2 regions of the Stenotrophomonas sp. NPDC077420 genome follow, and region 2 is predicted to be linked to the other one. Evidence: riboswitches for the same ligand, from Rfam matches in the RefSeq annotation. Region 2 holds a riboswitch; the other holds the start of a gene.
The links. A riboswitch is a leader RNA that binds a small molecule or an ion and turns the genes downstream of it on or off. The one in region 2 is predicted to bind thiamine pyrophosphate.
Positions count from the first base shown of each region.

Region 1: linked by a shared signal. The riboswitch ahead of ACIGII_RS13000 (TonB-dependent receptor) and the one ahead of thiC (phosphomethylpyrimidine synthase ThiC) in region 2 are both predicted to bind thiamine pyrophosphate.

Region 1 covers NZ_JBITVZ010000012.1:88,118-91,527, forward strand. Annotated here, with positions in the region: gene ACIGII_RS13000 (TonB-dependent receptor) at 1-1,860, opposite strand, end outside; TPP riboswitch at 1,928-2,023, opposite strand; gene ACIGII_RS13005 (phosphotransferase enzyme family protein) at 2,065-3,198, opposite strand; gene ACIGII_RS13010 (response regulator) at 3,218-3,410, opposite strand, start outside.
Region 2 covers NZ_JBITVZ010000024.1:22,194-25,603, forward strand. Annotated here, with positions in the region: gene ggt (gamma-glutamyltransferase) at 1-219, shown strand, start outside; gene ACIGII_RS18075 (BCCT family transporter) at 272-1,843, opposite strand; TPP riboswitch at 1,966-2,067, shown strand; gene thiC (phosphomethylpyrimidine synthase ThiC) at 2,184-3,410, shown strand, end outside.

The DNA.
Region 1 (3,410 bases), on a different contig from region 2:
CTTGGGCACGTTGACCAGCTGCTGGCCGTCGTAATACGCGGTACCGGCATCACGCGCGCGTGCCTGCAGCAGGCTGGCACTGGCGTTCACCGACAGCCGCTCGCTGACCTGGCCATTGGCGGTCAGCTCCAGCCCGGTGTGCGCCTGGGTGCCCTCCTGCACGAAGGTGAAACCGGCATCGCTGGCATCGGGCTTGGCGTACTGGAACGGTTGGGTGATGCGGAACAGCGCCGCCCCCAGCATCAGCCCATCCGCGGCGGCGTACTTGACGCCCACCTCGCGCTGGCGCGACTGCATGGCCGGCAGGAAGGTGCTGCCGTTGCTGGTCCAGAACGGCGCTTCCTGGCCCAGCGAGAGGCCCTCCACGTAGCTGGCGTAGACATTGACGCGTTCGCTGGCCTGCCAGACCAGCGCGGTCTGCGGCAGGAACTGCGACAGGCGGCTGTGCCGTTCCGGAACGCCGCGCTTGTCGTAGGCGCGCTCGTCCAGGCGCACGTAGCGGCCACCGGCCAGGAACTGCCAGGTATCGCCGATGTGGATGCGGTCCAGTGCAAACAGCGCGCGCTGCCAGCTGTCCAGGCGCCGCGCCGAGGCACCCGGCTGCAGCGGCGACGGCGCGAACACCGGCACCTGCGCATCGGCGATGTTGGCCGTGCCCACGTATTCGTTGACGTTCTGGCGCTTGTCCACGGTGCGATGGAAGGCGCTGAGCCCGACCGACAGTTCATGCCGCAGCGTGCCGCTGCCGAAGCGCCCGCGCAGTTCGCCGCGTGCTTCGTCGTTGACCCGGGTGTCGTCGGGGCTGCGGTAGTCGTAGATGTCGTAATCGCCATTCGGCGCGAAGTAGTTGCCCGGCACGCTGCCGTCGGCGCAACCGGCCGCGTAGTAGCAGCCGTAGGCGAACGCGACATTGTCGTCGATGACCGAACGGCTGTGGCCCACCGACAGCCGCGACTGCCAGTCGGGGCTGAAATCATAGGTGTGCAGCGCGGTGAGGTTGGTGCTGGCGATGCCCACCGGCTGCTGCCACGGCTGGTGGCCGAGCATGCGGCTGCGGTCCACGCCGCGCGGCAGCACGCTGCCGCCCAGCAGCTGGTAGCCGCTGGCCGAGCGCTGTGCGCTGGTCTGGTAATTGGCATCCACTTCCAGCTTGCCGCGCTCGCCGATCAGCCAGTCGGCGGCCACCGAGTAGAAGTTGCGGCGGCCATCGGCGTGGTCGATGTACGACGCGCTGTCGTCCCAGGCCGCGTTCACGCGCACGCCGAAGCGCGGCGTGATCCAGCCGCCGACGTCGGCGGCCACGTAGCGCGAGCCTTCCGAATCGGTGGCCAGGGTAACGGTGCGCACGTCGGCCGGGCGCTTGCCCACGTAGTTGATGATGCCGCCCGGGGCCATCACGCCGGCGGCCAGCCCGGCCTCGCCCTTGAGGATTTCCACCTGCTGCACGTTTTCCAGCGCCAGCCGCTGTTCGCCGGCGATGGACAGGCCGTTGAAGCGGTAGCCGGTGGCCGGGTCCAGTGCGAAGCCGCGGATGGCGATGTTCTGGTAGTAGCCCACCGGGGCGTAGCTGTCGCCCAGCGAGGCGTCCTGCCGGGCCAGTTCCGACAGCGTACGCACCTGCAGCTGGTCCAGCAGCGCGCGGTCCAGCACGTTGACCGACGCCGGGGTGTTCTTCCAGTCGGCGCTGCCGAAGCTGCTCGACGGGGTGGTTGCCGCGGCAGGTTTGTCGGCCTGGACGCGGATCCCGGCCAGGTCGGTGGGCGAACGCCCGCCCGCGCCGGTGTCGGCTTCGCTGGCATGCAGGGGCAGTGCGGCGCAGAGGGCGGCAGTCAACAGCGTGAGGCGGTAGCAGCGGTTCATTCGATTCGTCATCAGCCAGGGGAGACGAAGCGAAGGCACGCACGCACACCGGCCCGGAACGGGGGTGCGCCTGCTGCGCAAAGCTCCCTACGCCGGTGCAAACCGGATCAGGTTCCAAGGGACTCTCTCAGCCTGGCAGATCCAGGCACCCCCGCTTCAGTGGTCATTTTCACACCAATCGACGCCCGTGGCGAGCCCGCAGGCTCAGGCAGCGGCGTGCAGCACGTCCAGCAGGGCGCGGCCGGCGGGGCTGGCGAACCAGTCCGCATGGCCCAGCAGGAAGGTGTGCCAGGCCACGTCGGCATTGGCCATCGAGCCGGTAACCCCCTGGAAATACTCGACTTCCGACAAGGCGAAGTCCAGGTGCACCACCGGCAGCAGGTCGGCCAGCAGGTGCACCTGGGCAGCCGACAGCGGCCGCACCTGGCGGTAGCCGGCGAGCAGGGCCAGGGCGACATCCGCATGGGCGACCGGGCCCTGGCCGCCGGCCTCCAGCCAGGCGACCGCATTGCGCTCGATCGCCGTGGCCAGGTCGAACAGCGCGCTGGCAGGAGACGCCAGGCCGAAGTCGAACACGGTGGCGACCGTTGCCGCCGCGCCCTGGCCGTGCCAGAGCAGGTTGGACACATGCCAGTCGTTGTGCCCCCACAGCACCGGTTCGGCCTGCAGGCGGTCGGCCAGCGCCGCGTGCCAGGGCAGCACCGCGCGCTGCAGGTCCTGCTCCCATGGCTGCCGCGACAGGTACGCGGCCAACCCGGGCCGGGCCGGCAGCTCACTGCGCAGCCGGGCCAGCGGGTCGCGCGCGCGGATCAGGTCGTCGCGGGCCACCAGCAGGTGGGTGCTGCGCTGGGGCGCGTGGTAGTCGGCCGCGGCCAGGTGCAGGCGGGCGAGCACGGCGCCGGCCTCGCGCGCATGCGCCGGCTCGAACGGTGGCGTCCACGACGGGCTGTCGCGGTACAGGTCGTGACCGGCGCCCTGCGCATGCAGTTCATAGGTCCAGTGGTCGCGTTCGAGCGCGGTGGCACCGTGGTGGCTGTGCAGCACCTCCACCACCGGCAGGCCGGCAGCGGCCAGGTGGGCGATGAAGCGGTGTTCCTCACCCAGCAGCGCGGCAGTACGCACGCGGGCGTGATGGCGTTTGACCAGGTAACGCCGCGCGCCGGACTGCACCAGGGCCGCTGCGGAGAAGGGACGTGGACTGTGCCAGAGCACGCTGCAGCCGCCGGCAAGTGCAGGGTAGTGCCCGCACAGCCAGGCCAGTTCGTCGTCGCCCAGCGCGGGCCAGTCGGCGACGACCTGGTCGTTGTCCAGGCCCTGTACACGGTGTTCGCTTTCCATCGGGCGTTGCGGCGTCGGCTCAGAGCTTGTTGTCGCGCATGTAGTCGTACAGTTGTGCGTCGCCAATGACACCCAGCTTGAGCATGGCGTCGCCCTTCTGGCGGCTGATGGTGCTCACGCTCTTGTGCAGCTTCTTTGCGATTTCCTTGACCATCAAGCCACTGGCCAGCAGCCGCAGCACTTCCACTTCGCGCGGCGACAGTGCGCGCGTG
Region 2 (3,410 bases):
CCGACCGGCCAGGCCACGGCGATGAGCGACGGCGGCGAGGTGAACCTGGAAACCGGCTACCCCTACGAGACGGTGCGCGCGCTGATGCGCAAGGGCCACCGCGTTACGTTCGCCGACGGCCCGTACGGCGGCTACCAGGCGATCATGCGCGACCCGGATACCGGTGTGTACTACGGCGCCTCGGAAAGCCGCAAGGACGGCCAGGCGGCAGGGTACTGACCGTCCCCGCCTGTACGCCTGCCATTGAGAACGGAAACGCTGCGCTTGCGGATTACGTATCCGCTCGCGACGCCTCGTCCCGCGTCTCTTCCTGCGCGGCGATTTCGCGCTCGATCCAGGCATCCATCATCTGCCGCGCGCGCTTGGCGCGGCGGTGCTGCAACTGGTACTCCAGGTCCAATACCTGGTACAGCGAGTAGATCACCGCCAGCATCAGCAGCGCGAAGGGCAGGGCGGCGATGGTGATCATGCCCTGCAGCGCGTCCAGCCCGCCGGCCAGCAGCAGTGAGCCTGCGATCAGCGCGATGGCCACGCCCCAGGTGATCTTGCGGGCCAGTGGCGGGTCGCCGGCCTGGTCGGTGGACATGCTGGCCAGCACCAGTACCGCCGAGTCGGCCGAGGTCACGAAGAAGATGATCAGCAGCGCCAGCGCGATCACCGACAGCACCATGGGCAGCGACATGCTGTCGAACAGGGTGAACAGCACGGTTTCATAGCCGTTGCCCAGCGCCTGCACCAGGTCCACATGGCCGAAGATCTGCTGCCACAGCGCCGTGCCGCCAAACACCGAGAACCACAGGAAGCCGAGCACGCTCGGGGCGATCACCACGCCGAGCACGAACTCGCGGATGCTGCGTCCGCGCGACACGCGCGCGATGAACGAGCCCACGAATGGTGCCCACGCGATCCACCACGCCCAGTAGAAGATCGTCCAGTCGGCCACCCAGGTGCTGCCCGAGAACGGCGACATGCGCAGGCTCATCGTCACCAGCTGGTTGAGGTAGGAGCCCACCGTCGTGGTGAAGGTGTCGAAGATGAAACCGGTCGGCCCCAGCACCAGCACCAGCGCCAGCAGCAATGCCGCCAGGCCCAGGTTGAAATTGGACAGCCACTTGATGCCGCGGTGCACGCCACTGGTGGTGGAGGCCATGTACAGCACGAAGGCCACTGCGATGATGGTCAGCTGCAGTCCTGCCGAATCCTGGATGCCGAACACGCGCTCCAGCCCGGCGGCGATCTGGATGGTGCCGAAGCCCAGCGTGGTAGCCACGCCGATGGCCGTGGCCACCACTGCGGCGACATCCACCACCGTGCCGATCCAGCCGCGATGATGGCGGCCGATGAGCGGCTGCAGCAGGTCGCTTATCTGCCCCCGCCCATTGCGGTTGTACTGGAACCACGCCATCGCCAGCCCGATCAGCGCGTAGATCGCCCACGGATGCAGGCCCCAGTGGAAGAACACGTAGCGCATCGAGGCGCGCGCGGCGTCCATGCTCTGCGGGGCCAGGCCTTCCGGTGGTTTGACGAAATGCGAGACCGGCTCGGCCGCACCCCAGAACACCAGGCCGATGCCCATGCCGGCGGCAAACAGCATCGCCATCCAGCTGGCATTGGAAAAGTCCGGCTCGGCGTCCTCGCCGCCGATGCGCAGCGAGCCCAGCCTGCCGAACGCCAGATAGAGCAGGAACGACAGGGTGATGAACACCACCAGCAGGTAGAGCCAGCCGGCGCTGCGGATGATGTGGGCCAGACCACCCTGGACCACGGCGTTGAACGGCTCCGGTGCAATGCCGGCGGCCAGCACCAGCAGCAGTACCAGTGCGATCGATATGCGGAACACCATGTCGGCGTGTCTCCGTACGCAACAGGAGTGTCGCTGGCCGGGAGTCTAGCCAACCCGGCATGACCGCCCCGTTCACGTTCGCGGTGCAGCGTGCCCAACCCCGCGCCAGTGTGCTCTAATCCGCCCCGAAGCGGGGGTACCGCGGCCCTGGGGCCACGGTTGAGACAGTCCCATCGAACCTGATCCGGTTGATACCGGCGTAGGGAAGCTTCGCAACAGCAGCGGCAGCGTGTCCTCCGGTCCTTCCGACCGCGCGGACGCGTGGTTCGCCTGCCGTGCGCCGCCGCTTCGTCCCTGTTCCGCACACCCCGTGCGGGACTGAACCCAGGACGATGCCCCGATGACCGCACACCTTACCGCCCTGCAGCAGCAGGCCCAGCAGCTTTCGACCTCGGTCACCCGGCCGATTCCGGGTTCGCGCAAGATCCACGTGACCGGCTCGCGCAGCGATCTGCAGGTGCCCATGCGCGAGATCGCGCTGACCCGCACCCCGACCCTGTTCGGCGGCGAAGACAACGCGCCGCTGACCGTCTATGACACGTCCGGCCCCTACACCGATCCGGACGCACGCATCGACCTGTCCACCGGCCTGCCGCCGCTGCGCGCCGGCTGGGTGGCCGAACGCGGCGACACCGAAGGGCTGCCTCGCCTGAGCTCGGCGTTCGGGCGCTCGCGCGAAGCCGACGCGCGGCTGGACGCCGTGCGCTTTCCCGCGCGCCTGCAACCGCGCCGCGCCGTGGCCGGCGCCAACGTCACCCAGATGCACTACGCACGGCGCGGCATCATCACCCCGGAAATGGAGTTCGTGGCCATCCGTGAAAACCAGCGGCTGGAGCAGGTGCGCGACAAGGCATTGCTGGCCCAGCACCCGGGGCAGTCGTTCGGGGCCGCCCTTCCGGCCATGATCACCCCGGAGTTCGTGCGCTCGGAAATCGCGCGCGGTCGCGCCGTGCTGCCCAACAACATCAACCACCCGGAAAGCGAGCCGATGATCATCGGGCGCAACTTCCTGACCAAGATCAACGCCAACATCGGCAACAGCGCGGTGTCCTCGGGCATCGCCGAAGAGGTGGAAAAGCTGGTGTGGGCGATCCGCTGGGGCGGCGACACGGTGATGGACCTGTCCACCGGCAAGCACATCCATGAAACCCGCGAGTGGATCCTGCGCAATTCGCCGGTGGCGATCGGCACCGTGCCGATCTACCAGGCGCTGGAAAAGGTCGATGGCCGCGCCGAGGCGCTGAGCTGGGAGATCTTCCGCGACACCCTCATCGAGCAGGCCGAACAGGGCGTGGACTATTTCACCATCCACGCCGGCGTACTGCTGCGCCACGTGCCGCTTACCGCGCGGCGGGTGACCGGCATCGTCTCGCGCGGCGGTTCGATCATGGCCAAGTGGTGCCTGGCCCACCACAGGGAAAACTTCCTCTACACGCACTTCGAGGACATCTGCGAGATCATGAAGGCGTACGACGTGACCTTCTCGCTCGGCGACGGCCTGCGTCCGGGCTGCATCGCCGACGCCAACGACGCGGCCCAGTTCGGCGAACTCGAGGCGCTGGGCGAG